2 regions of the Flavobacterium davisii genome follow, and region 2 is predicted to be linked to the other one. Evidence: riboswitches for the same ligand, from Rfam matches in the RefSeq annotation. Region 2 holds a riboswitch; the other holds the start of a gene.
What was found. A riboswitch is a leader RNA that binds a small molecule or an ion and turns the genes downstream of it on or off. The one in region 2 is predicted to bind thiamine pyrophosphate.
Positions count from the first base shown of each region.

Region 1: it holds a riboswitch for thiamine pyrophosphate, as region 2 does, so the genes downstream of both, NAB20_RS04635 (TonB-dependent receptor) here and thiS (sulfur carrier protein ThiS) in region 2, are expected to answer to the same signal.

Region 1 is NZ_CP097869.1:1,123,893-1,140,998, forward strand. It holds gene NAB20_RS04615 (efflux RND transporter permease subunit) at 1-810, shown strand, start outside; gene NAB20_RS04620 (TCR/Tet family MFS transporter) at 1,324-2,538, shown strand; gene NAB20_RS04625 (UDP-2,3-diacylglucosamine diphosphatase) at 2,566-3,336, shown strand; gene NAB20_RS04630 (phosphatidylinositol-specific phospholipase C domain-containing protein) at 3,562-4,536, opposite strand; TPP riboswitch at 4,696-4,800, shown strand; gene NAB20_RS04635 (TonB-dependent receptor) at 4,877-7,156, shown strand; gene NAB20_RS04640 (2-hydroxyacid dehydrogenase) at 7,377-8,342, opposite strand; gene mgtE (magnesium transporter) at 8,373-9,725, opposite strand; gene rsmA (16S rRNA (adenine(1518)-N(6)/adenine(1519)-N(6))-dimethyltransferase RsmA) at 9,715-10,494, opposite strand; gene NAB20_RS04655 (DUF4286 family protein) at 10,867-11,178, opposite strand; gene NAB20_RS04660 (tetratricopeptide repeat protein) at 11,269-13,110, opposite strand; gene serS (serine--tRNA ligase) at 13,187-14,458, opposite strand; gene NAB20_RS04670 (nucleoside recognition domain-containing protein) at 15,005-16,444, opposite strand; gene NAB20_RS04675 (hypothetical protein) at 16,500-17,106, opposite strand, start outside.
Region 2 is NZ_CP097869.1:939,523-956,628, forward strand. It holds gene NAB20_RS03795 (zinc metallopeptidase) at 433-1,131, shown strand; gene NAB20_RS03800 (Lrp/AsnC family transcriptional regulator) at 1,312-1,782, opposite strand; gene leuS (leucine--tRNA ligase) at 2,278-5,142, opposite strand; gene NAB20_RS03810 (phosphatase PAP2 family protein) at 5,200-5,949, opposite strand; gene NAB20_RS03815 (phosphatase PAP2 family protein) at 5,957-6,958, opposite strand; gene NAB20_RS03820 (cell division protein FtsX) at 7,079-7,954, shown strand; gene NAB20_RS03825 (DUF3098 domain-containing protein) at 8,033-8,263, shown strand; gene NAB20_RS03830 (undecaprenyl-diphosphate phosphatase) at 8,340-9,149, shown strand; gene truB (tRNA pseudouridine(55) synthase TruB) at 9,157-9,861, shown strand; gene NAB20_RS03840 (thioredoxin family protein) at 10,062-10,688, opposite strand; gene NAB20_RS03845 (DNA-3-methyladenine glycosylase I) at 10,836-11,393, shown strand; TPP riboswitch at 11,876-11,970, shown strand; gene thiS (sulfur carrier protein ThiS) at 11,961-12,233, shown strand; gene thiC (phosphomethylpyrimidine synthase ThiC) at 12,418-14,232, shown strand; gene NAB20_RS03860 (thiamine phosphate synthase) at 14,481-15,053, shown strand; gene NAB20_RS03865 (PfkB family carbohydrate kinase) at 15,110-15,772, shown strand; gene thiE (thiamine phosphate synthase) at 15,762-16,394, shown strand; gene NAB20_RS03875 (thiazole synthase) at 16,387-17,106, shown strand, end outside.

The sequences.
Region 1 (17,106 bases), 180 kb from region 2:
ACATATAACCAAATAAAGCGTAAAAATTATAGACGAATTATGACCGTTTACTCCAATATCCTAACGGGTTACAACGGGAATGAAATTACTAAAATTATAGCCAATGAGTTAAAAAACTATAAATTACCAAGTGATATTACTTATGGGTTTTCAGGAGTACAAGAAGAACAAGGAAAAAATCAAAGTTTTCTATTCTTTGCCTTATTCCTAGCATTAGCAGGTATTACAACTATTATTGTTTTACAATTTAATTCTATTTCCAAAACTTTAGTAATCATGTTTACCGTATTATTAAGTTTTAGCGGTGTTTTTTATGGTTATGTGATAGCTGGAATGGATTTTGTTGTTCTAATGACTATGATGGGAATTATTTCATTAGCAGGTATTGTGGTTAAAAATGGTATCGTTTTAATGGACTTTTTTGTTTTGCTTATGGATAAAAAAGTAACAGATAACGGATTACAAAGTCATGATGACTTAACATTGGAACAAATAAAAGAAGTGATTATTGAATCAGGAAAATCTCGTTTACGACCTGTATTACTAACCGCATTAACTGCCGTATTAGGATTAATTCCATTAGCAATTGGATTAAATTTTGATTTCTTTGGATTGATTACAGATCTTAACCCACATTTGTATATGGGAGGGGATAATGTTATTTTTTGGGGACCTTTAGCTTGGACTATTATTTTTGGTCTTACCTATGCAACTGTTTTAACATTGGTTATGGTACCCGTAATGTTTTATTTAGTTAAACGCATTAAATATCGTTTAAGAGATAGAAAATTAAGAAAGGAATTAAATTAATGAATTAGGACTGTCCGAAAGTAATTGTGTAATACTAATTTTATGATTTCAATAAATAAAGCAAGTTATGTAATATGTTATTTCCATTTTAACTATTTACTCCTTTTGCTTTTTTGGGTAAACTCAAATGAAATAATAAAACAAAGCAAATACAATTTACTTTTGAACAGTCTCTTTTTTTATTCGTATAACTAATAGATAATTGTAGAGGAAGGATTAATAAAATGAAACTCTAATACCATTTTAGTTTTGAAATTACCTAAACCAAAACGCACTACAGAATACACGAATCAAGAGATATTACGCAATATTATTAGAGTAAATTTAAACCTTAAATGGTATAAGATAAAAGAGAAGTGGTAAATTTTCCATTTTTTGATTAATAAAAACATGTTCTTTTAAATAACAAGAAAAGAAATTCTACATTTATTTTGCATTATATCAATTAATTTATAATGATAAGGACAATTTCGAATATAAAAAGAATTTGAGAAAATTTTGTTAATTTGTCCTATGAAAGAAAACAAAAAACAAGCAGCTATTAGTTTTATTTTTATTACACTATTAATAGATGTAATAGGATTAGGTATTATAATTCCTGTAGTTCCAAAATTAATTCAAGAACTCATTAAAGGATCGGTTAGCGAAGCTGCAAAGTATGGAGGATGGTTAACCTTTTCTTATGCTTTAACACAGTTTTTATTTGCCCCATTAATAGGCGGGTTAAGTGATAAATATGGAAGAAGACCCGTTTTGCTCCTTTCATTACTAGCTTTTTCATTGGATTATTTATTATTAGCTTTTGCACCAAGTATTACCTGGTTATTCATAGGAAGAATAATCGCTGGTATTACAGGAGCAAGCATAACCACCGCATCAGCTTATATAGCAGACATAAGTACTATTGAAAACCGTGCTAAAAATTTTGGAATGATAGGAGCTGCTTTTGGATTAGGTTTTATTATTGGTCCTGTTATTGGAGGAATGCTAGGATATTATGGGGCTCGAATCCCTTTTTATGCAGCAGCTATACTTTGTTTAATTAATTTTTTGTACGGTTATTTTATTTTACCCGAATCATTAGAAAAATCGAATAGAAGAGCATTTGAATTAAAAAGAGCCAATCCTATAGGTATTTTTCTAAATTTAAAAAAGTATCCAAAACTTATTGGACTTATACTTGCTGTTTTTTTATTGCATACAGCTTCACATGCTATACAAAGTAATTGGAGCTATTTTGCTATGTACCAGTTAAATTGGAATGAGAAAATGGTAGGGATTTCATTGGGCGTAATTGGATTACTTGTAGCACTTGTGCAAGGAGGATTAATTCGTTGGGTAAATCCTAAATTAGGCAATGAAAAAAGTATTTATGTAGGGATGGCATTATATACATTTGGAATGTTTTTATTTGCTTTTGCCACAGAAACATGGATGATGTTTGCTTTTTTAATTCCCTATTGTTTAGGAGGTATTGCAGGTCCCGCTTTACAAGCCATTATATCAGAACAAGTACCAGCATCTGAACAAGGTGAAATTCAAGGAACTCTAACAAGTTTAATAAGTGCCTCATCTATTATAGGACCTCCCATTATGTCTAGTGTTTTTTACTATTTCACCCAACAGCAAGCTCCCTTTATTTTTGCTGGAGCACCATTTGTTTTAGGAGGTATAGGAATGCTATTAAGTACAGTTATAGCTTATTTTTCTATAAAAAAGTATCATTAAGTACTATTTTTACACAAAATTAAAATCATGTTTATTCATAAATCTAACAAAAAAATATATTTTGCCAGCGATCAGCACCTTGGAGCACCCACACCTGAAATGAGTTTTCCTCGTGAACAAAAATTTGTACAATGGTTGGATATAATCAAACAAGATGCAGCAGCTATTTTCCTATTGGGTGATTTATTTGATTTTTGGTTTGAATATAAAACCGTTGTCCCTAAGGGATTTGTACGTGTTTTGGGTAAATTAGCAGAAATTCGAGATAGTGGTATTCCTATTTATTTTTTTGTAGGGAATCATGACTTGTGGATGAATGACTATTTTGAAAAAGAGTTAAATATTCCAGTATACCACACAACTAAAGAGTTTACTTTCAATAATAAAATTTTTTTGATAGGACATGGAGATGGTTTAGGTCCTGGTGATAAAGGATACAAACGCATGAAAAAAGTGTTTACCAATCCATTTTCAAAATGGCTGTTTCGTTGGTTGCATCCTGATATAGGAGTAAAATTAGCACAGTATCTATCCGTAAAAAATAAAATGATTTCAGGAGCGGAAGATGTGAAGTTTTTAGGAGAAGATAAGGAATGGTTAATTCAGTATGCTAAGCGAAAATTAACAGCTAAACACTATGATTACTTTGTTTTTGGTCATCGTCATTTACCAATGGAAATTGCTTTAGGTAATAACTCTCAATATATTAATTTAGGAGATTGGATCGGGTATTTTACTTATGGAGTCTTTGACGGAACTAATTTTGAATTAAAAAAATATGAACTGTCTGAAAAGTAACAAATGAAGATCTAGTTTGTTACTTCGACGATAGGAGAACTCACATGATCAGTATTATGTGATTTCTCCTACTGGTCGAAATGATAGGATTGCGTCTTCTTCAGACACTCTCTTTTTTATTCCTAAATTCCGGATTAGAGTTCGTTGAAGAATGAAGTAAAATAGATTTAGCTTCGATAATTCACCTCAAGTCTAATGCGAAAAGGAGGTTTTATTCACACCTTATTAATTAGAAAAGTTGTTTATAGAAACGCCTATACAATTTTCAGATAATCTATTCCCTTTTTCTGAATTAATAAAATCCATTAAAATCCATCCACATGATTTTAACTTATTACCTTTGATATAATCCGCTACTTTGGGATTAATTCGATCGGCTACAGCTACTGGATAAGCAAAAGCACTAGCTCCAGAACAATAAGTTAAGTACGTATTGATAGAATTAGAATCAGAATTTGAACGATTGATATTATCAACAATACGATCGTATTTGTAATTAATCGACGCTGGTAATATTGTATTAACCGTATAAAAATCAGAAATTTTAAAAGGATTGTAGTGATCGTCGCTTATTAGAGTTCCGTTAGAAAAATTAGGATCTCCAGACCAACCTTGTACAAAAGTTGAATTTGTATACGTTTCTCTGGATAGAGGTAAAACTTTACCTCTACAATCTCCTAATAAAGTATTTGTATTCCAATTTTTCTTTACTAAGCCTTTGGATTCATATTCACTCATTTTAGTATTAAAATAATTAACCCAAATAGATTTGTCACCCCCATTCTCTTTTTTAAAAATAGTAATAATTACTTCCTTAGGATGTACTTTTAGAAAATCATTAAAATGAGACATTATTTGATCTAATGTTATATTAAGTTTTATGATTCCGTGATATCCCATAAATTGACCGTTTTCATAATTAAAACGTAAATCAAAAATCCTGGCGCCAGCCTCTAATTGATCTTTAATACTTCCGTATTGATTACTGCTAAATGCCCAATTGTTGATAGACATTGAATCATGTGTTCCAGGAATAGATAATTTAGATAAAGGAATGTTAGATCTAATGGCTGACATCCAATTATCTTTAGTTACATTAGTAGACACCCTGTCTTTTGAAAATGTTCTTTCTGTACTTTCATTAAACGTTGGAGTTAAAGAATCTGAAGTACAAGATTGTAAAATGGCTAACAAAGCCATACCAAGTATTGTTTTTTTTCATAAATAAGTTAAATTTTTTACTAATATAATGTTATATATAACAACAGGTTGTTATTTTTTAGTTAAAGTTATTATAAGGCTTTATAAACCTTAGATTTGCCCTCTTTGAATTTTTTAAATATTCAAGTATCTTTACACAGTCTCAAAAAGGGGTGCTTTGTTTTAAAAAAATGAACAAGGCTGAGATTATACCCAATGAACCTAGACAGGTAATGCTGTCAAGGGAAGGTCAAAAATCAACTTGTATTTTATTATAAGTTGGATTATTTATAAATACTAATGAATAATGGCCCCTTTTATTCGTAACAATTTGTAACGAATGAAAAATTCCAATCACAAGCAATTTCAACAACTGCTTTCCAATGCTGTTCTAATTACATTTACTCTAATAAGTATTACGGCATCAGGACAAGAAAAAAAAGTAGCCGATTCTACTAGGATGAATACCTTAGAAGAAGTTAAAGTTGCTTCTACTCGTTTAACTAAAAAATCACCATTTGCATTTACAGATGTTAAAAAGGAAACATTAGAACGAAATAATTTAGGGCAAGATCTTCCTATTTTATTAGATCAAATGCCTTCTGTAGTAACCACTTCAGATGCAGGAGCAGGCATAGGCTATACGGGATTAAGAATCAGAGGTAGTGATGCTACTCGTATAAATGTAACGATTAACGGAATTCCTTATAATGATGCTGAAAGTCAAGGTACCTTTTGGGTTAATATGCCTGATTTTACAACTTCTGTAGAAAATATTCAATTACAAAGAGGAGTGGGGACTTCTACTAATGGAGCAGGAGCATTTGGAGCTAGTTTAAATTTACGTACACTCACACCTTCTATAAAGGGATATGCTACCACTTCACATAGTATTGGATCGTTTAATACTCGAAAACATAATATTACTTTTGGTTCTGGGATCAAAAATGGTTTTTATGCTGAAGGACGTCTTTCTAAAATAGCGAGTAATGGTTACATAGATCGTGCATCGTCTGATTTAAAATCTTTTTACGCAGAAGCTGGGTTTGTTGATAAACAAACGGCCATAAAAGCTTTAGTATTTGGAGGAAAAGAAATTACTTACCAATCTTGGTTTGGCACTCCAGAAGCAGTAGTTAATGGTGATATAACGGCCCTACAAGCTTATATTAATCGTAATTATCCAAGCCCACAAGAAGTAGATAATTTGTTAAATTCAGGAAGAACATATAATTATTATACATACGAAAATCAAACAGATAATTATGAGCAAATTCATTATCAACTACATTTAACACATCAATTTACAGATCGTTTATCAGGTTCTTTATCTGGAAATTATACAAAAGGAAAAGGATATTATGAAGAATTTAAAGCAGATCAAAAGCTTAAAAAATATTTTCCGGATTATCCTAACGGAAGTTCTAAATCCGATGTAGTACGTAGAAAATGGTTAGATAATGACTCTTATACACTTATTTATACATTAAATTACAACGCGAAAAATTTTAATACTAGTTTAGGTGGCGGATATAATCTATATGATGGAAGTCATTTTGGAGAATTGACTAAGCATAAGTACCTAAATCTTCCAGTTACAAATATGAATTATTATAAGTCATTAAGTAAAAAAGAGGATTATTCTGTATACGCTAAAGCAGATTATACTTTTTTTTATAAACTACAATTGTTTTTTGATATTCAAGCGCGTCGTGTAGATTACACAACAAATGGGGTAAGCAGTGATTTAAAATGGTTAAATGTAAAGAAAACCTATGATTTTTTTAATCCCAAAGCCGGTGTGAATTTTGTTATTCACAAAAATCATACTATATATGGATCTTTTGCTCTAGCGAATAAAGAACCCAATCGTAACGATTTAACCAAAAACCCTATTGAGCCTCAGCCAGAACAATTATTAGATTACGAAGTAGGTTATCGATTTAAAAATAAAATAGCACAAGTTAATTTAAATGGATATTATATGCACTACAATAATCAATTAGTACTCACAGGAGCGTTAGATGAGGTGGGAGATCCAATTCGTGAAAATGTGAATAAAAGTCGCCGCATAGGAATTGAGGTAGAAACGAGTATTCAGCCTACTAAGTTCTTTAAATTAGATTTTAATATAACAAAAAGTGTAAACAAAATCAAGTCATTTGATTATTTAGTTGCTGTAACAGAATACGATGTAAATGGTAATGAAAGTTATTCAACAAATAGTACAAGATATGATGATACAGATATATCTTTTTCACCTAATTTAATAGGAGGAGCAACCGCCACTTTTTATCCTATTAAAAATTTAAGTATTGCTTATATCCAAAAATACGTGGGAAAACAATACTTAGATAATACCTCTTCAGAAGATAAAAAAATAAATAGCTACCACCATGGTAATTTAAGTATTCAATATCTTTTAAAACCTAAAAATTTTGCCGAAATTAACCTTCATTTGTTGATTAATAATGTATACAACAAACTATATGAATCAAACGGTTATACGTATAGTTACTATAATCGCCCCCTAGGTTCTAATCATTCTGCGATAACTGAAAATTTTTATTATCCACAAGCTGGAAGAAATTTTTTAACAGGAATAACACTCAAATTTTAAACCTATATTCCGCATCTGCGAGATAAAATTTCCGTTTATTTTATTTCTCTATCTTTCATCTTCATCACGAAGTTTAATGTGAAATTTGGGCTAAAGTAAAATCCTATTTGTTAGATTTTTCACCTAACAAATAGGATTTATTCATGATAATCAGCTTAAGCAGAAATTATGAATCAAAACGGTATACTAAATGCCTTATAAAATAAGAAAAACAGCTATATTATTCCAGTTTATTAATTTGATATAATGTTTTAATCTTATTGACAATAGTTTGTGCCAGTTTTTCTTTACTTTCAAAAGTCCAACCTGCAATATGAGGAGTTAGTAAAACATTAGAGGCATTCAGTAAGTATTCAAATGCAGGTGATCTTTGTTCTTCAAAGAGCGTTTCGAAAGAGAGTTTTTCATATTCTAATACATCCAATCCTGCTCCCAAAATTTTCTTTTCTTTAAGAGCATCAACTAAATCTGTAGTTACAACACTTTTACCTCTAGCGGTATTAATTAGCCAAAAAGGTTTTCTAAACCCATTAATAAAAGAGGCGTTAACCATTTTATCTGTTTCAGGAGTCCAAGGCGTATGTAAACTTAATACGTCGGCTTTGTTTTGAAGTTCTTGTAGATTAACTTGCCTTGCATTTTCATTACCTACATTAGGAAGAATATCATAACAAATTACTTCTACATCAAAACCACTTAGTTTTTTTGCAAAAGATTTTCCCATATTACCATAACCTATGATTCCAACGATTTTACCATCTAGTTCATGTCCGCGATTGGCTTCTCGGTTCCATAATCCAGATTTAACTTCTGTATCAGCTTTATTTAAATTATTAAAAAGAGAAAGGAGCATTCCTAAAGCTTGTTCTCCCACTGCATTTTGATTTCCTTCGGGAGCAGCTATTAAGTGAATACCTTTAGTTTGTGCGTAATTACAATCTATACTTTCAAGTCCAGCTCCTACACGTGCAATAAATTGTAATTGAGATGCTTTATCTAGAAATGTTTTGTCAATTTTAAATCGACTACGAATTATAATACCGTGGTATTCATGAATTTTTTTTTCAATCTCTTCTTTTGAAGAAGTAAAATCATCCTGATTTTGAAAACCAGCTATTTCTAGTTGTTTTTTTAATAGAGGGTGATTACTATCTATATGTAGTATTTTAATATTATGAGGTTCCAATGTTATAAGTTTTCTTCAAATATAAGAAGTTTAAAAACCTAAAATAAGTCGAGCAATAGTAAAATAGATTAAAATGCCTAAAATATCATTACTTGTTGTGATAAATGGGCCTGTAGCAAGGGCTGGATCAATACCATTTTTATTTAAAATAATAGGAATGAAAGTTCCTATTAATGAGGCAATTACAATAACGGATAATAAAGCTGTAGTAACCGTTAATCCGATATGAATTTCAAAACCTAATAAATAGTAACTTCCTAATAATAAGATGATAGAAAGTATTAAACCATTTAATAAACTTAGGGATAGTTCTTTTAATAAACGTTGTAAAACAGTTCCACTAATAGAATTGTTAGCTAAACCTTGTACAATGATAGCAGACGATTGTACCCCTACATTACCTCCCATAGCAGCAATTAAAGGAGTAAAAAAGAATAATTGAGGGTGTTCTTTCATAGCAGGTTCAAATAAGCCTAAAACACGAACACTTACAAAACCTCCTAAAAGTGCTAAAACTAACCAAGGTAAACGAGCTCTTGTAAGCTCTAAAATACTATCATCTGCCTCAACATCTTGTGAAATACCTGCCGCCATCTGATAATCTTTATCAGCCTCTTCTTTAATTACGTCTACTATATCATCAATAGTAATACGTCCTACTAAACGCCCCATTTCATCTACAACGGGTATAGCCTCTAAATCATATTTTTGCATGATACGTGCTACTTCAGTATCCATTGTATCTACTTTTACATAATCTACTTTTTTGATATATACTTCGCTAATAGGTGTTTTGGTAGATGTGGTTAGTAAGTCTTTTAGAGAAAGTCTCCCTTTTAAACGATCTTCATCATCTACAACATAAATGGAGTGTACTCGTGTAACATGTTCTGCTTGCATACGCATTTCTTTTACACAAGTTAGTACATTCCAATTTTCATTTACCTTTACTAATTCTTTACCCATTAAACCACCTGCGGTGTCTTCGTCGTAACGGAGTAATTCTACTATATCTTTAGCGTGTTCAACATCTTCTAATTTTAAAATTACCTCTTCTTTTTTAGACTGTGGTAATTCGGCAATGATATCAGCAGCATCATCTGTATCTAATTCGTCTATTTCTTCCGCAATTTCTTTAGCAGAAAGATTTTTAAGAATTTTTATACGTACTTCGTCATCTAGCTCTAAAAGAGCATCCGCTGTTTTTTCAGAATCTAATATTTTAAAAACATAATTAGCCCCATATTCATCTAATTCATCTAAAATTTCAGCAATATCTGCAAAGTGGATATCCTGCAACAAGTTTTCTAATTCCTGTGCACGGTTTTCATTTACTAAATGCTCTATTTGAGCGATGAATTCTGGGGTAATTTTAAACTCCATCTGCTTCAATTTTTTGAGTGAGTTCTATGAATTGCTCTACTGATATTTGTTCTGGGCGAAGGTCAAAGATACTATCTTCTCTTAAATTATCCGAAAGATTAAAGCTTTTTAAACTATTTCGTAATGTTTTTCTTCTTTGATTAAAAGCTGTCTTTACCACATTAAAGAATAATTTTTCATTACAAGGTAACGGAGCATTTTCTTTACGGCGCATACGCATAACACCTGACTTTACTTTAGGAGGAGGTGTAAAAACAAATTCTGAAACAGTAAATAGGTATTCTGTTTCATAAAAGGCTTGTGTTAATACAGAAAGAATACCGTAAGCTTTACTTCCTTTTTTTTCACAAATACGTTCTGCTACTTCCTTTTGAAACATGCCCGCAAATTCAGGTATTTGATTGCGCATTTCTAATACCTTAAAAACAATTTGGGAAGAAATATTATAAGGGAAATTACCAATTACAGCAAAAGAATCATTCCCGAAAATTTTGGTTAAATCAAACTTTAAGAAATCTTCGGAAAGAATTCTATTAGATAGTTTTAAATAATGTGTTTGAAGATATTCTACTGATTCTGTATCTATTTCGATTACATAAGTATCAATGGGTTTTTCTAGAAGATACTTGGTTAAAACTCCCATTCCTGGGCCTATTTCTAATACTTTATTATAGCCCTGTAAGCGGAGTGCATCAGCTATTTTTCCAGCAATATTTTCATCATTTAAAAAATGCTGACCTAGGTGTTTTTTTGCTCTTACTTTATCCATTGTTTTTTATTTCAAGTTTTACGTTTTTTAACACGTAAAACATTTCAGATTGAGATTAGACTTGTTAATTTACCATTCTTAAATTTTGCTTTGTATTTAATCCAAAATCAACTGCTGAATGTCTTCTAAAAGTTTAAAGCTCTTCTTATCATTAGCTTTCTTGCTCTATAGTTATTACTATTGAGTTGAGCGAATTATAAAATTTTCGTATTTCAATTTTCTATCATTTTCAGTTTTATATTTTACAAGAAATATATTTACCTGTTTTTGATATTTGATATGCACAAAGACGTATTTAATTCTTGATTGTTTTAAAAACGTTTTGCATAGTTATTTGTTCTTTTTTTTATTAGTAAAAAAATATAGCAACTTTTAATGTTCTGAAATGATTTCTAATTCAGTTCTAAATGCTAACATTTTATCGCCAAAAAGCTGTAATCCTTCTTCACGTAAACGAGGTGCATCTTCATCATAGTAACGTTGTAAAGTTTCTTTACTGTCTGTAAAATATTGAATGGCGTATGTTATTCCGCCCATTTCTTCTTCTACTAAAACTTTTACCATTTTAGCGGATGTAAATTTACCCGTTCCAATTACTTCTGCAATATGTTTCGTTTGCATCCAATTTAACCATTGGTCATGAATACTTTCATGAATATTTACAGTAACATTATATATGATCATTTTAAAAAAAATTATGAGGTTATATGTTTAGAAATCTAGAAGTTTACTTATGCAAAGATAATCAAAACGGATGAAGGCTTATACACTCTTTTATAAATTACTATCACCTCTTAGTTTCCTATAATTTAGTTGCGCTTCTACAAAGTAGATGCTATCGGGATGGTTTAGAATAATTTTTTCATATAATTCTTTGGCTTTATCGGGTTGTTGGAGGTGTTTTCTAAAAATTTCGGCACTAAAAAACAACGCTTCGTCTATATAAATTTCTTCTGAATGCTTTTCAATAATTTGTTGATAGTTGTTTAATGCTTCAGTATATTCTTGCCTGTTGGTGTACAATGCTCCTATTTTTAATAACACATCATCTTCAATACTTTCTCCTTTATGTTCTATTAAAATCTTTTTAAAAGCTTCCAAAGCTTCGGTTTGTTTGTTTTGGTAAGTTAAATAATCAGCTCTTGAAAATTTTTTTAAAGCTATTTGGGTTGAGTCTTCTACCGTGTTATCAGATATAAGTAAAAAAAGTTGCATAGCATCATTTGCAATAAGTTGAGAAGTAGATGATTTTAATACTTCAAATTGCTTTTTAGCCCATTCAAAGTCGCCTTTATAGTAACTTGCTTTTGCCATTTTTAAAAGAGCATCATGTGCTATTTCATTATTTTCTAATTCAGTTTCAACTTGTGCATAATAAATAATAGCTTGATTAAATTTTTCATCTAGAAGTAATATATCGGCCAATTCTAATTTAACGTCGGCTAAAGCATATTGATTTAAAGGTAACTGTAGCGATTTGAATAATAAAGTTTTAGCGTTTTCGAATTGTTTTAAGTAAAAAGCTTCAAAATGTGCTTTTAAAATTTGAATTTTAACGGTATTAGAACCTGTTCCAAAGTCAACTAAAAGTTTATTGAGTTTGTCTAAAATTAAAGGATATTCTTCTTTTTTAGCACGATCAATATCTATTTTTAATAAGTTGTAATTAACCTCTAGTTGAATATCGGGTTGAGTAGTGTATTCGAGTATAAAATTTAAGATTTCGCGTTCCGTATCTGTTTCTTTTTCTTGTGAAGCTAATCGTGCTAGATGAAATAGATTGTTAAAGCTTTCAGGATTACGACGATAAATTGCTTTTTCTTGTATAAAGGCTTTGTTGTATTCTTTTTGGTTGATAAAAAACCAACTCATGAACTCATTCCAAAATAGATCTTGATTTTTTTGAGTACGTAACAATAATGATTTTCGTAAAGTGTCTGCAAAGGTTTTGCTATGATCCTCTGTTAAAAAACGATTAAGCTGATTTTGTACTAATACGAGATTGTTAGGAAATTTGTAGGCATAATCTATTAATGATTCAATCATGGAGTCAATATTGCCTAATTGTCCCTGTAATAGGGCTATTTGATAATTAAAATTAGCTTCGGGATTTAGTTTTTGCGCTAATGTATAGGCTTCTACAGCTTGTGTAAGCAGTACTTTTTGTTCTAGCTCCCGTGCAATGCTGTATACATTGTTAGGGTTTTCATTTATTTTACTGATTGCTATTTTGTAATTTTTTTCGGCTAAATCTTGTTGTTTCTGGAGTTGATAATTATATCCTAACTCTACATATAAATTGGGGTATTTTGTTCTTTTTAGTTTTTCTTGTATTAACACATTTGATTTTTCAAATTGTTTTAATTGTTGATAGCACGCAACTAATTTTTGAAAAAAAGGATAATTATTAGGTTGTTTTTTGAGTAATTCTTCATAAATAAGAACCGCTTTATCAAACTCGCCACGGTCAAAATAATTTTGAGCCAAGTATTCATTGGGATTATTATTTTGAGGTACATTGACTTGCGGCGTTCCTCCAGGTGGTGGTGTTACCGTGTATACTTGGCCTACAACTAATAAAGGCCAAAATAATAGTATTTGGATTATTTTCTTCATTTAATCTAAAAAAACAATGTACTAAAGTTACAATAATTTAGTCACTTTAGTACATTATAATAAATTACTATATAGTTTAGTCTATAATATCAAAACCAGTATATTTTCTTAATACTTCTGGAATTATGATTCCTTCTGGTGTTTGATAGTTTTCTAAAATTCCAGCTAATACACGAGGTAGAGCTAATGAGCTACCATTTAGAGTATGGGCTAATTGCGTTTTTCCATCTTTCCCTTTAAAGCGTAATTTTAAGCGGTTCGATTGAAAGGTTTCAAAGTTAGATACTGAAGATATTTCTAACCAACGGTCTTGTGCTGTTGAAAATACTTCAAAATCATAGGTTAATGCTGAGGCAAAACTCATATCACCTCCACACAAACGTAAAATACGATATGGTAATTTTAACTCTCGTAAAATTTCTTTTACGTGTTCCACCATTCCATCTAAAGCTTGGTAAGAATTATCGGGATGTTCAATACGAACAATTTCTACTTTATCAAATTGGTGCAAACGATTTAAGCCGCGAACATGTGCGCCATAAGAACCAGCTTCGCGACGGAAACAAGGTGTATATCCTGTTACCATTACAGGCATTTCGGTTTCTTGTAAAATAACATCGCGGTATAAGTTGGTTACAGGAACTTCCGCAGTTGGAATTAAATATAAATCATCAATTCCTACATGGTACATTTGTCCTTCTTTATCAGGTAACTGTCCTGTTCCGTAGCCTGATGCTTCATTAATTAGATGAGGTACTTGTACTTCGTTATATCCGGCTTCTGTATTTTTATCAATGAAGTAATTGATTAAAGCACGTTGTAATTTAGCTCCTTTTCCTTTATAAACAGGAAAACCAGCACCTGTGATTTTAGTCCCTAACTCAAAATCAATAATATCATATTTTTTAGCTAATTCCCAATGCGGTAAAGCGCCTTCATGTAAGCTAGGAATTTCACCTTCTTGAAAAACATTTAAGTTATCGTCTGCTGTTTTTCCTTCAGGAACAATTTCAGCGGGAGTATTAGGTAACAGATATAGCTGTTGGGTTAGCTCTTCCGTAATACTATTTAACGTTTCTGTTAGTTCTTTACTTTCATCACGTAATTGAGTCGTTTTTTCCTTAATGATTTCTGCTTTGGCTTTTTCACCTGCTTTCATCATAGCTCCGATCTCTTTGGACAATTTATTAGATTCCGCCAATACATTATCTAACTCTACTTGAGTAGCACGACGTTTTTCGTCAAGAGCTACCACATTTTCTATCACGGCTGCGGCATCTATATTTTTTTTTGCCAAAGCGTTGATTACGGCTGCTTGGTTTTCTCTAATAACTGCTATTTGTAACATACTAATAAATTTTAACAATCGCAAATTTAAAAATTCTATTATAGCTTTCCTTAATCTAAAACATTTATTTTTTAGAAATTAATATAGAATAAAAAATATCTTAGTTTTTTTTAAATCCAAATTATACCTTTAGAAATTTATTTCAAATAAACATGCTTTGATTCTAAAAAGCCCTTTTTTGCCTTAATGTATTAAATCCAGATTACGCATTATAAAAAATAAATTTTATAACTTACTGAAATAGAAGGTTTGTTTGTTTGATAATTCTAGTTCGTAATTTTATATAGTACTAATAATCAGTAAAATATGTTTTTTTAAAATCTCTAAGGCGTAATCAGGGTTAAAATTAGTATTATACTAAAAAACCATGTATTTTGTCTTCATCATAAAGCTTATCCTGTAATCTGGGTGTAAAAAAGAGATAAGATAAAGAAAGTGTGGTAAAATAGAAGGAAAATGTAAAATGGTTAAAAATAGACGAAACCATGAGGCTATCCTAAAAAAAATAAATAGCCTCATGGTTTGTTTTAGTAACTTTATAGTAGATTAAAAAAACCAGGTTGCAACAATAATAGCTGCTAGTACGCAGATAAAATCAACTAAAAGCATTGTTCCTAAAGTATAGCGTGTATTTTTAATATTAACAGAACCAAAATATACGGCTATTACATAAAATGTGGTTTCGGCACTACATTGAAAAATACAAACTAATCGCCCTGTAAAAGAATCTACGCCTGAGTTTCGCATGGCATCTATCATAAAACCACGTGAACCTCCAGAGCTAAATGGTCGTAATAGAGCAACGGGAAGTCCGTCTGTAATTTCTTTACTGACTCCTATTTGACCAAATAAAAATCGAATGCCATTACTTACTATTTCAAATAATCCACTATTTCTAAAAAAAGATATGGCAACTAGCATTCCCATAACATAAGGAAATATTTTTACTCCCGTATTTAATCCGTTACGTGCGCCATCAACAAAAGTGTCAAAAATGGTCGTATTAGCCAAAGTAAATTTCTTTTCATGAATAAAAGAAAATATGAGGGTAAATCCTATAATGATTATGAGCATTAATCCAGATAAATTACCAGTAAAAGCGTTTTTTTCTATTAAATCCAGTGTATTGATGTAAAATAATAACCCTATAATGGCTCCTATGGTTCCCATTAAAGCGGCTAGTAAACTTATACTTTTAAAATTGATGCGTTGACGAATGCCAACTATCAGTAAAGCAGCTATTGTACCAATGAATGATGTAATGATACAAGGAAGCATGACATCTGCGGCATTTGCTGCATTTTCGGCTGCTCTGTATCCAATAATGGAAGTAGGAATAAGGGTAAGACCTGCTGCATGTAGACACATAAACATAATTTGGGCATCACTGGCCTTATCTTTATTAGGATTTAGTGTTTGTAAACTTTCCATTGCTTTAAGACCAAAAGGAGTAGCAGCGGAATCTAAACCTAAAAAATTAGCAGCAAAATTTAGTGTCATATATGATATAGATTCATGATTTTTGGGAACTGAAGGGAATACTTGTGCAAAAAAAGGACTTAGTTTTTGAGCTAATTTTTCAGAAGCACCAGAAATAATTAATAATTCCATTAATCCACAAAAGAAGGCTAGGTAGGCAATTAACGGAATAATGAGATCTAGTAAACTATTTTTGCAAGTGGGAAGTAATCCGTCTGCTTTTTGGATGCCGCTATATAACTTAACGGTTTTGTTTTTATAAATGTAAGTAGTGTCTGAGTCAAGAGTGTCTCTGTTGATAACGACTGTTTTTTCAGGATTTTTTTTAATACTATCTGCTATAAATTTAGGGATTTGCTCTAAATATTTTTCAGATAGTAAGATAGGATCGTCTTTTTTTCCATTTAAAATATAATCTGTACTATAACTACCTCCATTAAAAAGATTTATAACGATAAAAAATATAGACGATATAAAAATTGCTAACCAAAATCTGCTTAAAACCATAGCTCTTTTTTAAAAATAAGTAAAATAACTTTATGAAGGGTGTAAAAGTAATAAATCAAAAAATATTTTCGGGATAAAGTATTATTTTTCCAATATAAATGGGAGCGTCAAAAGTGGTCTTTAAAGCAGCTTTTGAGTTTAAAATATTTCGATATCCGATACCAGCTCCTAATCCTATCCATTTTAAAATTTTATAATTTGCTTGTCCAGAAATTTCATTTACGTATAAAGAAATATTAGTATTCCGAACAATATCATCGTTTATTTCTCGAACAAAACTAGGTTTTCCAAAGCCTATTTGTTCTGTTAGAAAGCATTCCCATTTGGGATTTTTGTAAAATATCCAATCAGTAAACAGGCTTCCATACCAAAGACTTACTTTATTGTCATTAATTAGTTGGGTTCTTTTATTAATGTAAGTGATTTTTACGGGGGATAAAATAAAGGATGTGCCTACTCCAAATCGAAATTTGTTTTTATATTGAAAACCTATTTTTGCGCCTAAAATAGAAATTTGGTTGTCTCTTAAGCTAGAAAGACGATTATCCATCTGAAAAATAAATCGGTATTTTTTATCAGAGTTAGGGATGATGGGATCCTGTGCATTACAATAATGACTCAGGAAAGAAAGGAATATTATAAATAGGATTCTTTTGTAAAGC
Region 2 (17,106 bases):
TCAAAGTCCCAGTTTGTCACTCCAAAAAATCACCATCGCGTTTATCAAGTCAAATTTTGTCAGGGTTCATAGTACAACAGTTGATCCTTCTATTTTTTGATTTACTAAAAAAAATCTTTAACAATTGAGTCAGATTGGAACTCTAAAGGTAAAAAAGTATACCAAACTTCTCCAAGAAATGAGACTAAAATGAGTCAGTATATTCTTCCTAATGACAAAATTGATTACTATCTCTACAAGAAACTCAAATAGTATTGAAATAGATAAAAGAGAAAATAAAAAGTATCAAAATACTATAGAGTAACAAAATAAATGTTTATCTATTACGAAAAATTAGAGTTAATAACATTTATTACTATATGTAAATAAATGTCAAATTGACATTTATGTAAAATGGCTTAAAATTTGTAGTTTTATCAAAAAAATGAAATTATGATAGGATATTATATTTTACTTGGAGGTATTGCGCTAGTAAGCTGGTTGGTAAGTAATCGTTTACAAAATAAATTTGATCATTATTCAAAAGTACATTTACGAAATGGATTAAGTGGTGCCGAAATTGCAGAAAAAATGCTGCATGACCATGGTATTTACGATGTAAAAGTAATTTCAACGCCAGGTCGATTAACAGATCATTATAATCCCGCAGATAAAACGGTAAATTTATCAGAAGCGGTGTATAATCAAAGAAATGCAGCTGCGGCAGCTGTAGCAGCGCATGAATGTGGTCATGCTGTACAACATGCTACGGCATATAGTTGGCTAACAATGCGCTCTAAAATGGTACCTATGGTAAACGTTTCATCTTCGTTATCACAATGGTTAATTATGGGAGGGTTAATTTTAGGAGTTGCCTCAAAAGGATTGTCTATAGGATATATTGTAGCTCTAATAGGTTTAGCCCTAATGACCATAGCAACTGCTTTTTCACTGATTACATTACCTGTAGAATATGATGCAAGTAATCGAGCATTAGCATGGCTAAAAAATAAAAATATGGTAAGTCAGCAAGAATATGCAGGAGCAGAAGATTCTTTAAAATGGGCAGCTCGTACATATTTAGTTGCTGCTATTGGTGCGGTTGCTTCTATGCTTTATTGGGCAATGCAAGTTTTTGGCAGAAGAGATTAATCTTTATAACTGAACTAACAAATAGCCTTAAAGAGAGATTCATAAAGGAAAGATCGAATATTTAGTTTGTCAATCCGATAATAGGAAAATTATGATCAATATATGATTTTTCCTTGTGGCGAGGATAACAAAATCACGGACTTTTTGAATCCCTTTTTAAGGTTTTCTTTTAAAAATAAATTATAATTGTATTTGTCTTTCTATTTGTTGATCTAATGATATAAAAGTTTCGGTTCTAGAAACCCCTTCTATAGATTGAATTTTACTATTTAGTAATTGCATTAAATGTTCATTATCACGACAAATCATTTTTATTAAAATACTCCAATTACCTGTAGTATAATGACATTCTAATACCTCGGGTATTTTACTTAATTCTTTAACCGCTTCTGAATTTCGAGCAGCACGATCTAAATAGATCCCTACAAATGCCATAGTACTATATCCTAAAACTTTTGTATTAACAATGAATTTTGAACCAGAAATAACCTTGGCCTCTTCTAATTTTCTTAACCTCTGATGAATAGCAGCTCCCGAAATTCCTATTTTATTCGCAATTTGTAAAATAGGTTTACGAGCATCTTCCATTAAAAAACGTAAGATTTCTTTGTCTATACCGTCAATTTCAATTTGTAAATGATTTACTCGCATTAGTTTAAAAATGAAATCGAAAGTTAACTTTTGTTTCTAAATAAAACAAAAAAAAGAATATTATTCTCTTGTTGAAAAATTAAGAGGAAAGATGATTGATAAGACTGGGTTGAAACGAAAGTAATAAAAAATAGGTGAGCCTTTTTACACACTATATAATCTATTACATAATCTGAATTAAATTCAGATTCCGTATTAGACTTCGTTTTGAAACAAAAAAATCAACAAATTCAAGTACTCACAGGAAATTTTAGAAGAAGAAAGAGGAAACCTGTTGATACTTAAAATGGGAGTACGTGCTTGAATTGAAAGAAAAATAAAGAGGAATAGATTGGCTTCCTCCAATTCACTTCGTTCGAGTCATGATGGAATTTGGATTTAATAAAAAACCCCGTTTTAACTCTTTTTGAGCTTTTCGGGGTTCTATTTTTTGATATAAACTTTTATTTAATTATAAACCTAAGTAGCATTTTATTTTAAAATAGCTTTTAGAAGCTATCCCACTAAATTAATAATTTTACCAGGAACGATAATTACCTTATTAGGAGTTTTACCTTGTAATTGATTTTGTGTACGCTCATCTGCCATTACGATTTCTTCTATTTGAGCGGTTGTTAAATCTAAAGGTAACTTAATCGTGAAACGCATTTTCCCATTGAAAGATACTGGATATTCTTTTTCGCTTTCTATTAAATACTTTTCTTCAAATTGAGGAAAAGCAACGGTAGCAATTGACCCTTCGTGTCCTAATGCACTCCATAATTCCTCTGCAATATGTGGCGCATAAGGCGAAACCAACACCGCTAAAGGCTCAAGAATCGCACGGTGATTGCATTTTTGCTGTGACAATTCGTTCACACAAATCATAAACTGTGACACCGAAGTATTGAAAGAGAAATTCTCAATATCTTCCGTTACTTTCTTAATGGTTTTATGTAACGATTTAAAAGCCTCCCCCGAGCCCTCCGAAGGAGGGGCGTCAGAAACGTAAAAACTATCGTCTGGACCTGTATGGTATAATTTCCATAATTTTTTCAAGAAACCGTAAACACCTGTAATACCAGCTGTATTCCAAGGTTTTGCTTGCTCTAATGGCCCTAAGAACATTTCATATAAACGTAGTGTATCTGCTCCGTATTCGTTACAAATATCATCTGGATTGACTACGTTGTATTTCGATTTCGACATTTTTTCGACTTCGCGTCCTACAATGTATTTACCGTCTTCTAAAATGAATTCTGCATTTACATAATCCGAATATAAAGGATGTGCTTTGAATTTTTCTATATCTAATTCATTGGTAATATCATTGATGCAAGATAAATCAACGTGAATAGGATATATATTTTTGTTTTTAATCAATCCTTTTGAATAGAATGTTTTTGAATCCTCACTTCTATATACAAAGGCACTCATCCCTAAAATCATTCCCTGATTAATCAATTTTTTGAACGGTTCTTCCGTTGGAGCGAAACCTCTATCTTTTAAGAATTTGTTCCAAAAACGAGCATACAATAAGTGACCTGTAGCGTGTTCGCTTCCACCGATGTATAAATCGACATTTTCCCAATATTGTAAAGCTTCTTGACTTGCAAATTCATTTTCGTTAGCAGCATCCATATAACGCATCCAGTACCAAGACGAACCTGCCCAACCTGGCATGGTATTTAGTTCTAAAGGATAAGCCTCCCCTGACCCCTCCTTCGGAGGGGAAACCACTTTACCTAAAGTTGGGTTCCAATACCATTCTTTAGCATTACCAAGTGGTGGTTGTCCGTCCTCTGTTGGTAAGTATTTTTCTACTTCTGGCAATACAATTGGTAAATGTTTTGAATCAATCATTTGAGGCATGCCATTCACATAATATACTGGAAATGGTTCTCCCCAATAACGTTGACGTGAGAATACCGCATCGCGTAAACGGTAATTTACTTTGGCTTTTCCTGCTCCTATTTTTTCTAATTCTTCGATTACTTTTTTCGTTCCGTTTTTGTAATCCAATCCGTTTAAGAAATCAGAATCAACCAATTCGAAACCACCTTTTTCGCCGTAAGCTGCTTCAGAAATATCTTGATTGAAAATATTTTTAATAGCTGGCATTCCATTCGCTCCTTTGAAGAAATTTGCAAACGCATAATCACGTTCATCCCCACAAGGAACCGCCATAACCGCTCCCGTTCCATATCCAGCCAATACATAATCGCCAATCCAAATTGGAATTGGTTCTTTAGTAAATGGATGTTCTGCATAGGCACCCGTAAATACCCCAGAAATAGTTTTCACATCCGCCATACGTTCTCTTTCTGAACGTTTTGCTGTTGCTTCGATATACGCATCTACGGCAGCTTTTTGCTCTGGAGTGGTAATTTTTGCTACCAATTCGTGCTCTGGTGCCAATGTCATAAACGTCACCCCGAAAATCGTATCAGGGCGAGTAGTGAATACTTCAATTGTAGCTGGGAGTTGGAAGTTGGAAGTTGGAAGAACTTTGAACGAGACAGAAGCACCAACTGATTTTCCAATCCAGTTACGTTGTGATTCTTTCAACGATTCTGTCCAATCGATGGTATCTAAACCTTGCAATAATCGTTCTGCATACGCCGAAATTCGCATCGACCATTGGGTCATTTTTTTACGAATTACTGGGTGACCACCACGTTCTGAAACACCATTTACAATTTCGTCATTGGCTAATACTGTTCCTAAAGCAGGACACCAGTTTACCTCAGTTTCGGCTAAATAGGTTAATCTATATTGTAATAAGATTTTTTGTTGTTCTTCTAATGTATAAGATTTCCATTCATTAGCCGTAAACACAGTAATGTTATCATCGCAAACTGCATTTATCTTATTATTTCCTTCTTTTTCAAAAACAGAAACTAAAGTTGAAATAGCTTCCGCCTTATCTGTATTCTTATTATACCACGAATTGAATAATTGAATAAAAATCCATTGGGTGTGTTTATAGTAATCTGGATTAGAAGTACGTACTTCACGCTCCCAATCAAATGAAAAACCAATTTTATCTAATTGTTCACGATAACGAGTAATATTTTCAAGTGTTGTTTTTTCAGGATGTTGACCTGTTTGAATGGCATATTGTTCTGCTGGTAAACCAAAAGAATCATATCCTTGTGGGTGTAATACATTGTATCCCTGATGACGTTTATAACGTGCGACAATATCTGAAGCAATATAGCCCAACGGATGTCCTACATGTAATCCAGCTCCTGATGGATATGGAAACATATCGAGTACGTAGTATTTAGGTTTGTCTGAATTATTTGATGCAGCAAATGTTTTATGGTCTGCCCAGTACTTTTGCCATTTGGCTTCAATTTCGTTGTGAAAATATTTCATCTTTATTTTTATTTATTTGGAGTGATACCTAATGATTTTTTTAAAATAATACAAGCTTTAATTAAGCTTTCCAATAAAACCTAAACCATACGCTTTTTCATTTAAAATAGGATAAGCAATATAGCTCATTCTTTTATCTTTTTTTGCTTGATCCCATCTAAAAGGACTCCAATAATGTACTACAATGGCAGATGCCATTCCTATTCCTGCGCCCGCAGCAACATCGCCTGGCCAATGACGCGTATTAGCAACTCTTAAGACTCCTGTAGCCGTTGCAAATAAAAAACCAGAAGCAGCATACCATTTGTTAGAATCTTTATATTCTAAATATTGAATCATAGCATTAGTGAAAGCAGTTGCTGCATGCCCTGAAGGAAATGAATTATTGGCAGAACCATCAGGACGCAAATCTTTAACAGAATTTTTTAGTCCGTGTACAACAGCAGCACTAATAGCATTCGAAATAATTTGATTGGTAATCATTTGTTTATATCCGTGCTTACTTTCAATACCTATGCTTTTACCTCCTAAGGTTTGAATAATAGGAATATACTGTATATAATCGTCTACTTTCGTACTAAAAGAAGCTCCAAATAATTGGTTTTTAAAATCTAATAATTGATTACGCCAAGCAGGTGTACGTAAGATAATACCTGATGTTATTAATGTAGCTGGAATAATCATTTTTTTTACACTAAAAATATCCTTTTGTTTTTTTTCATGTATTGTATCTGTTATTTGTGCAAAACCAGAAAAGGCACAGATATAACTAACTAATAATAAATAAATCAATTTTTGTTTTTTCATAATCTATCTAAAAAGTAATGGATAATCCTAATGTTTTAAAATGGGGTGTATTAGAACCTATTATATTCATTTCATATTTAGGTTTATTAAGTTGTAGTCCTATATTTTTGTTAACATCTTTAAATCTTCTTTTAGCAATATTTTTACCTGAAAAATATCCGATCAGTAACGCTAAAGGATAATCAGAAATCCAATGTACTTCACTTTGAACCATTTGAAAACACATACCTGCTATTAGCGTATATCCAACAGGTTTAATCCATTTATAGTCTGGATAATTAGTTGTAATTACAGTTAAGGCCGACATAATTGTGGTGAGATGTCCTGAAGGCATAGCATCATAATGTGGTGTAGATTTTGCATAAGCTGAAAAACTAGGAAAAGGATTCCAATCACCACCAGGGTTGCCATTTTCGCGCGCAATAAATGGGCTTTCTCGTCCTGTAACGCGTTTTAAAAATTGAACATATACACCTGATAAGGCTAAACTTTCAATCAATCCACTAGCTGTTGACAAAGCTCTATAATCATTACTCAGTAAACCAAAAGTTGTAAATCCAGCAGTTAATAAAATAACAGTGGTACCATTCCCAATTAAATAAAGACCTGCTCCTAAATTCTTAGGAATATTTTGTAAGGGACCAAACTTACCGTATGTATTGTTAGAACTTAATCCTATACGATCAGAAAATTCACGCGATGAATTGGTAATAGATTGATCAAAAGGAACTAAAACAGCAGTACCTGCAACCGCTCCACCTAAATACCAAGCATGATCTTTAGCTACAAAGTCTTTACTCGTCGTGATAAAATCTTTTGGTAAAAAGGTAATAGCGTCTAAAATTCGAGGCTTATTATAAATTCGACTAGTGTTAAAATCAATTGGATAGGATTGTGTTTTGTCTTTTGTTTCAAGTTTATCGGTTTTGATTGCTATCAAGGTATCATTTGTTTGACTAAATAAACCCCAATTTAATAGCAAACAACAGTAAAAAGCTATTTTTTTCAACTCTTTTTTATTTAAGATTTGTGCAAATTTACATTTATTATAAGAAAGTGGAAACTTTGCGCATTATTAACTTTACATAAAGAAAATCTTTGTTATTTTTACCCCAAATAAATATACTGTATGAGTTCATCTTTTGATAAGTTTCAAAAACGCCGATTAATTACATCGTATTTTTCAGTGATATTAAGTGTAGGTTTAGTACTTTTTATGTTAGGATTGTTAGCATTATTCATCGTTAATGCCAAAAAATTGTCTAATGATTTCAAAGAAGGAATTACAATGACTGTTTTTTTCAAAGATGATGCTAAGGATACCACTTTAACAAAATATGGCGAAATGCTTAAGGAAGCTAAGTTTGCTAAAGATTATGTTTTTATATCAAAAGAGCAAGCTGCTAAAGAACACGAAAAAACATTAGGCGAAAATTTTACGGAATTCTTAGGCATGAATCCTCTAAAAAATTCTTTTGATATTCATTTACGTGCCGACTATGTTGAAAATGATAGCGTAGCAAAAATTGAACGTAAACTAAGAGAAAATCCTTTAGTAGCAGATATTTTTTATGATAAACAATTAGTGAAAATGGTGAATGAAAATGTTAAAAAAGCCAGTATGTGGATTCTTATAATAAGTGGTTTTTTAACGGTAGTGGCTGTTTTATTAATTAATAGTTCTTTACGCTTGTCTATCTATGCTAACCGATTTATTATCAAAACAATGCAAATGGTTGGAGCAACTAAAGCTTTTATAAGAAAACCTTTTATAATGAGAAGTGTAAAATTAGGCATGATAGGAGCTGGTGTGGCCATCATAGCACTATTGGGTGTGTTATTTTACATAGATAATATTTGGCCAACTTTAGGTGTATTTAATGATATGGTTTCCATAATTTTCATACTATTAAGTGTATTTGGAATTGGTGTTTTAATTACTTGGTTAAGTACTTATTTTGCCACACAATGTTTTTTAAATTTAAGAACAGACGATTTATATTAATCTTTTTAGATGATAGATTGTAGGATTTATACGTAAACTGTTCATCCTGAAATCTAAAATTTGAATGCTATTATTTTTATGGAAAATAAAAAACACGAATTTCTTTTTGATAAAGTAAATTATAAATTTTTACTTATAGGTATTGCCGTTATTGTTTTAGGTTTTATACTAATGGCCGGCGGAGGTAGTGATGACCCTGCAGTCTTTAATCCTGAAATTTTCAGTTTTAGAAGAATCAGATTAGCACCAACTGTTATTTTAGCAGGCTTTGGTGTGGTTATCTATTCCATTTTTAAACAAGACAAATAAAACAAAGCAGTAATTTATGAAGGGGCTCTAATCGAACTAATTAAGCCTTCATACTTTACCAATCCTCAATGTAAATATGGATTTACTTAAAGCAATTATTATAGCTATAATAGAAGGTTTGACAGAGTACTTACCTGTTTCCTCTACCGCTCACATGATTTTTACAAGCTCTTTTTTTGGGATTCAAGAAGATGATTTTGTAAAACTCTTTCAAGTTTCAATACAATTTGGTGCTATTCTAGCAGTCGTCTTTTTGTATTGGAAAAAATTTTTTGATTTTACTAAATGGAATTTCTATATCAAATTAACAGCGGCAGTTATTCCCGCCCTGATATTGGGTAAGCTTTTTGATGACAAAATAGAGGCTGTTTTAGAAAAACCAGTTCCAATTGCTTTTGTACTCATTCTAGGAGGTATTATTTTATTATTTATTGATCGTTTTTTTCAAAATCCTCAAATTACCTCAGAAGAAGATCTTTCTATTAAAAAAGCCGTAACCATTGGTTTTTGGCAGTGTTTGGCTATGATGCCCGGTACTAGCAGAAGCGCTGCTTCTATAATTGGAGGTATGCAACAAGGACTTACGCGTCATGTAGCCGCTGAATTTTCTTTCTTTTTAGCCGTTCCTACTATGTTAGCTGTAACCTGTTACACTGTATTTTTAAAAACGTATGAACATAGTCAGATGAAAGGATTTGAATTAATTTTACAGTCAAAAGAGACCATCACAATGTTCGTAGTAGGAAATATTGTAGCCTTTTTAGTAGCTGTATTAGCTATTAAACTTTTTATAGGTATTATTAAAAAATACGGTTTTAAACCTTGGGGATGGTATCGTATTATTGCAGGCACATTATTATTAATCTATTTTTCTTTTAATAAATAATAACATTTTGTACACAAAAGAAGATATACTAAACGGACAAATTTTACTGATAGACAAACCTTTAACTTGGAGTTCCTTTCAGGCTGTTAATAAACTGAAGTACGTATTGAAAAATCGTTTGGATTTACCTAAAAAATTCAAAATTGGTCATGCAGGAACGTTAGATCCGTTAGCTACAGGATTACTAATTGTTTGTACAGGAAAATATACTAAAAGGATTCCTGAACTAATGGGACAGATTAAAGAATATACTGGAACTATACAATTAGGAGCCACAACACCTTCTTACGATTTAGAGACTCCCATAAATGCTACTTTTCCTATTGATCATATTACACCACTACTTATAACAGAAACAGTTAAACAATTTATAGGCGAAATAAATCAAAAACCTCCTGTTTTTTCTGCCTTAAAAAAGGATGGAAAACGCTTATATGAACACGCTCGAGCTGGTCAAGAAATAGAAATTGAAGCACGTAAGACTACCATTTACGAATTTGAAATTACTCGAATAGAATTACCAGAAATTGATTTTAGAGTTAGCTGTAGTAAAGGTACTTACATTCGTTCTTTAGCTTATGATTTAGGTCAGGCCTTACAATCTGGAGGACATCTGTCTGCTTTACGACGTACAAAAAGTGGCTCTTTTTCAGTAGAAAAAGCATTAACACCTGATTTTTTTTCAGAATTAATTCCTAACAACCAATTTTAGGTTTACTAATCAATGCAAAGAAATCCCAGTAAAAAATGTTGGATTTACTTTTAAAAAATAATTTCGTTACATTAATCGCTCCTATAAAAATTAGAATAAGATTTATCAAAATAAGATGACATAACGCAGTTTGTCACTTTTATTATAATGAAAGTGACAAACATTTACGTTATTTTTTCGGATGGCTATTTTTTAAAATTTTAATTATAGATTTTATTTACGGATTCTTCTATACGCATCATGATGGATATCAGCTCCTCCATTGTGCTTTTTCCTTTATCATGTAGATACCAAAGTTGTAACTCTTTTTTTGCGGTTTGATCTACTACTCCATATTGTGCCTTATAACTTTTTATAAGATTAGTAGCTCCTTCAGGTCGAGGTCCCCAGGTTGCTTTTAATTCATAATCTTCATTATCTAGAATAATGAGTTTAGGTATGGCACGCGCATCATTAGTTAAAAAACAATTCATTAAAGGATCATTTGCATCTCTAAATACAAAACGTAAATTAATTTTATCCGTTACGGAACTTATTTTAGACAAAATAGGCGCTATCTGAGCAACATCACCACACCATCCTTCTGCTAATACTAACCAAGTATATTCTTTTTTTATTTTATTTATATTATTAAAAACATCCTCTGGAATCTGTAAAGTTTTATCTAAACGATTCATACGAGTTTGATTCAATTGACTATAATATAAATGATCTTCCGACTGATCATTACCTGAAGACTTCCCTTGAACTAATAAGTCAGCTACTGATTTTCTATACTCTGAATAGGTATAACTATTCAATAGGCCTTGGATAATTTCTGCTTTCATAATAGTTAATAGTTTGTGTGTTTTTTAGGTTTTACGAAATTATTATTTTATAATAAAAATATTAAGTTATAGTACAATAGATATACATCATTAATACGTAAATTTATATATAAAAAATTACTTTTTTTGTAATAAAAATTACATAATATGAAAAAAAAACGTTGTAGCTGGTGTGAAAAAGATAATTTATATCGTAACTACCATGATAATGAATGGGGTAACCCAATTTATGATGATGAAACAATTTTTGAATTTTTAGTATTAGAAACTTTTCAAGCAGGTTTAAGTTGGTATACCATTCTTAGCAAAAGAGAAAATTTTAGAAAAGCCTTTAATAATTTTGATTTTGAAAAGATAGCACAATATAGTCCAAAAAAATTAGAATTGTTAGCAGAAGATTCTGGTATTGTTAGAAATAAGCTTAAAATAAAAGCAACAGTAACAAATGCGCAAGCTTTTATTAAAATCAGAGAAGAATTTGGAACTTTTTCAAAATACATCTGGGGTTTCGTTGATGGTAAACCTATAGACAATAACCCCAAAACATTAAATGATGTTCCTGCTACGACTGAAATATCTGACAAATTAAGTAAAGATCTAAAAAAACGTGGGTTCAAGTTTGTGGGTTCAACCGTTGTGTATGCACACATGCAGGCAACAGGAATGGTAAATGACCACGTGGAAGATTGTTGGAAGAGGGAATAGTTTTTAGTAATCAGTATTTTAGTGCACAGAATTACGTTTTTAAAGTTCTTAGAAACAAATTTTATTCTAAAATTACGGATCGTATTTAAAAAACAACCACAGATGCACAGATTAAAATAACCTATAAAAAATAATCTTTTAATATTTATTTCCGCAAAGCGGAATTATAGAATCTGTGTATCTGTGGTTATTTCTTCCATTTTTTTAAATGTTTTAAACCCAGATTCCGCATTAGACTTCGTTGTGAAACAAAATTTTTCAATAAATTCAAGTGCTCACGGAAAATTTTAGAAGAAGAAATAGTGAACTATTTTGATGATTAAAATTTGAGTACGTGCTTGAATTGGAAGAAAAATAAAGTGGAATAGATTTACTTCGTCTATTCGCTACGCTCGGGTCTAATGCGTAATTTGGGTTAAAAGCGAATGCCCTGATAAAAATTTAATTTTTTTATCCCTAAAACAATTTTATTCTATCTTTGCTACACACTTTAGGGGTGTCTGCATAGCAGGCTGAGATTTTACCCTTTGAACCTGATCTAGTTCATACTAGCGTAGGGAAAAGTAAATGACTTCTTGTATAGTATTATTAGCTGTACGTGTAGCCATTCCTAAAGTTTTAAAACAATATGGAATGGAACTTATAATTAATCAAGAAAAAAAAATATTTGAGAATGATGCGCTAACCGTGCAGCAACTCCTCGATATCGAATTACCTAATAAACAAAAAGGTATTGCGATCGCTATTGACCAACAAGTTATCCCTAGATCGCAATGGGAAAACACTACTGTACACTCTAATCAAAAAATAATCATCATTAAAGCTACGCAAGGGGGGTAATTTTTGTTTCAGGTTTCAAGTTTTTTTAGTTTATAAACTGTAGTCTAATAAATCTACTCGTTAATAAAGTTTTCAACTAAACTTTCTGTAAACTTACTTTATGAGACCTCAGCCTCAAACCTGAAACTTGAAACCTGAAACTTTATCACGAAGCTTCGGGACTGAAACTTTAAACTAAAAATATATGGAAAATACAATCACAAGAGCACCTTTTCCTAATTCGAAAAAGGTGTACATTCAAGGAGAAATGCACGACATTCAGGTCGCTATGCGTGAAATAACATTATCAGATACTAAACTGACAAACGGACAAGTAGAACAAAATCCGCCCGTAACGGTTTATGATACTTCTGGTGCTTATACAGATCCTACTATCGAAATTGATGTCCGCAAAGGATTACCTCGTTTGCGTGAGCAATGGATTTTAGATAGAAATGATGTCGAAATTTTAGATGAATTAAGTTCAGATTATGGAAAACAACGTTTAGCCGATGAAAAATTAGATCATTTGCGTTTTGAATATCTGCACCAACCTATGCGTGCCAAAGAAGGGGCTAATGTAACCCAACTATACTACGCAAAACAAGGTATCATCACGCCTGAAATGGAATACATTGCTATCCGTGAAAACCAACGTATAGAACAATTAGAAACGGCACAAAAAGCAATGTGTCATCAGCACGCTGGAGAAAGTTTTGGTGCAAGAACTCCTAAAGGTAAAATTACAGCCGAATTTGTTCGTAGTGAAGTTGCTGCTGGGAGAGCGGTAATTCCAAATAATATCAATCATCCAGAAAGTGAACCTATGATTATAGGGCGTAATTTTCTAGTAAAAATCAATGCTAATATTGGTAATAGTGCGGTGACTTCTAGTATTGAAGAAGAGGTTGAAAAAGCCGTTTGGGCTTGTCGCTGGGGAGCGGATACCATTATGGATTTATCAACTGGTAAAAACATACACGAAACCCGCGAATGGATCATTAGAAATTCACCTGTGCCTATAGGGACTGTGCCTATTTACCAAGCCTTAGAAAAAGTAAAAGGGGTGGCTGAAGACTTGACTTGGGAAATTTTCCGTGATACTTTAATAGAACAATGTGAACAAGGAGTTTCCTATTTTACCATACACGCTGGGGTTTTATTGCGTTATATTCATTTAACAGCAAATAGGGTAACTGGTATTGTTTCTCGTGGTGGTTCCATTATGGCAAAATGGTGTTTATTTCATCACAAAGAAAATTTCTTATACACACATTTTGAAGACATTTGCCAAATATTAAAACAGTATGACGTAGCCTTTTCTTTGGGTGACGGCTTACGTCCTGGATCGATTGCTGATGCCAATGATGCGGCACAATTTGCCGAATTAGAAACCTTGGGTGAATTGACAAAAATTGCTTGGAAACACGATGTGCAAGTATTTATTGAAGGTCCTGGTCACGTACCTATGCATTTGATTAAGGAAAATATGGAAAAACAATTAGAATGTTGTTCCGAGGCTCCTTTTTATACTTTAGGACCATTAACTACCGATATTGCACCAGGTTACGACCATATCACATCGGGGATTGGTGCGGCAATGATTGGTTGGTTTGGCTGTGCAATGCTATGTTATGTTACACCAAAAGAACATTTGGGTTTACCAAATAAAAAAGACGTAAAAGATGGCGTAATCACGTATAAAATTGCTGCACACGCTGCCGATTTAGCAAAAGGTCACCCAGGAGCGCAATACCGTGATAATGCGTTAAGCAAAGCCCGATTTGAATTCCGTTGGGAAGATCAATTCAACCTTTCTTTAGATCCTGATACAGCACGTGAATTCCACGACGAAACACTTCCTGCGGATGCAGCAAAAGTAGCTCACTTCTGCTCGATGTGTGGTCCTAAATTCTGCTCGATGAAAATTTCACAAGAAATTAGAGATACTGCTGTCGAAGAAGGACTTAAAGCTAAATCGGAAGAATTTATTGAAAACGGTAAAGAGATTTATGTCTAATTTTTATTTGTGAACCTGACCGCAAAGTACGCAAAGGTTTACGCAAAGCTCGCAAAAAAATTGAGAAACTTTGTGAAGCTAATCGCAAAAGGCGCAAAAAAAGCTTTGTGAGACGTAGTGAAAAACTTTGTGAGACTTAGTGAACCTAACCGTTAAGCTCGCAAAAACTTTGTGTGACTCTGTGCAAAAACTTTGTGAAACTTAGTGAACCTAACCGCTAAGCTCGCAAAAACTTAGTGAACCAAAAAATGATGCTACTATCAACAGAACATACTATAGAAAATGAAATCCAAACCCTGCATCAACTATTTGAGGCAGGGCTTACTCATTTTCACATTAGAAAACCTAACTATACTTTGCAAGAAACAAAAGCATATCTAGATAAAATTAACTCCGCTTTTCATCCATTTTGTGTGGTATATTATCCTGAATTAGTAAATGAATACGGGTTGAAAGGAATCCATCAAACTAGTCATAACAGAAGTTTTCTTGTACCAACTACAAAAAGTTTATCCACCTCAACGCATAGTATTACAGAATTTAATGAACTTGATTCAGCATATCATTATGCCTTTTTGAGTCCGGTCTTTCCTAGCCTTTCAAAAGCTAATTATCACCATCCTGAGATTCTTCATCAAATTGCTCAACGTACAAATTTTAACACCCAACTAATAGCTTTGGGAGGAATTTCAGAAAAAAATATTTCCGAAGTACTTCCGTATTTTAACTCGGTTGCTTTGTTAGGTGCCATTTGGTTACATCCTAATCCTATAGAACAATGGAAAAAATGTCAAAACATCGTCCTTTCGTACTCAGCCTAGCGGGCTTTGATCCTTCGGCTGGAGCGGGTGTTCTTGCTGATGTTAAAACATTTGAAATGCATCAGGTATATGGCTTAGCTGTGATGACTGGCAATACGATTCAAACGGAAGACACCTTTCTCAAAATGGAGTGGATAGATACTTCTTGGGTAATGGATAGTCTTAACCATCTTGCGGAACAATATGAAGTACAAGCAGTGAAAATTGGAATTATTCCAAGCTTAGAAACATTGGATACTTATCTAAAAACCATAAAACTTTTGTGGCCAAAAGCTAAAATTGTTTGGGATCCTGTTTTGAAAGCTACGGCAAACTATGAATTTACTTCACTTATTGATGATTATTTACCAACTATTTTGAAACAAGTTGACCTCATCACTCCTAATCATAATGAATTAGATATCCTAGTGCCCCAAGCTATTACTCCACAAGAAAAAGCTAAACTATTGGCACAACATAGTACGGTTTTATGGAAAGGCGGACATAATATATCCCAACTAGGAACAGATTATTTGATTATAAACGATGAAACGCATATTTTGAGACCTTCTACTAACAAAATATATCCCAAACACGGTTCGGGTTGTATTTTATCCTCTGCCATCACGGCACAATTGGCTTTAGGGGAATCACTTCTAGATAGTTGTAAAAAAGCCAAACAATTTATAGAACAAACATTAAACACCAACACCAATTTATTAGCCTATTATGTTACCTAGAATTCAATTTATTTCGCAAGGAACTTCAAATGAAGCCCAATTATATTCTATTCAAAAAGCGCTTGATGCTGGAATAGAATGGGTGCAATTACGCTATAAAAATGTGCCCGAAATAGAAGTATTTCGATTGGCAGAAAAAATAAAAAAAGAAACAGATCAATACAATGCTTTATTGACTATTAATGATTACCAAACCATTGCTAAAGCCATAGATGCACACGGTTTACATTTAGGACTTACTGACGGGAGTATTGAAGAAGCTAGAAATTTATTAGGCAATGCTAAAGTAATAGGTGGTACTGCAAATACTCTTGAAGATGTACAGCAACGCATTTCCGAAAAATGTGATTATATAGGTTTAGGACCTCTAAGATATACTAGCACCAAAGAAAAATTAAGTCCCATTTTAGGATTTGAAGGATACCAATCGATAATTGATAAAATTCCTAAAGTCAACCTATCGAAACCTCTTTTTGCGATAGGAGGAATTGAAGAAAATGACCTTCCTAGACTAATGGAAATTGGATTGTATGGCATAGCCGTTTCTGGTTTAATTTGTAATGCTACACAACCAAGTCAAATTGTAAAACAACTCAACGAAACACTTTATACGTATGCTTAACATAGGAAATACCACTTTTAGCTCCCGATTATTTGTTGGCACTGGAAAATTTGGTTCTAGTCAAATAATGGAAGAAGCAATTTTAGCCTCTGGTTCAGAATTAGTAACGGTAGCCTTAAAAAGAGTCGATTTTGAAACCGAAACTGATGCGATTCTTTCGCACCTCAACCATTCCCATATTCAATTATTACCCAACACTTCAGGAGCTAGAAATGCAAAAGAAGCTGTTTTCGCAGCCCAATTAGCTCGCGAAGCGATGGAAACGAATCTTGTAAAACTCGAAATTCATCCTGATCCAAAATATTTACTTCCTGACCCCATCGAAACCTTAAAAGCTACGGAAGAACTTGCTAAACTAGGATTTGAAGTCTATCCTTACATTCACGCCGACCCCGTTTTATGTAAATTACTGGAAGAAGTGGGTACCGCTGCCGTGATGCCTTTAGGCTCTCCCATAGGAAGTAACAAAGGACTACGAACTATCGATTTTTTAGAAATTATCATCGAACAAAGTAAAGTACCTGTAATTATTGATGCAGGTATAGGTGCTCCGTCTGATGCTGCTAAAGCAATGGAACTAGGTGCCGATGCTGTGTTAGTTAATACCGCAATTGCCGTAGCTGGAAATCCAGTGGCTATGGCACAAGCATTTAAAGAAGCCGTTATTGCAGGGCGTAGAGCTTTTGAGGCCCAGTTAGCCAATCCGCTAGCA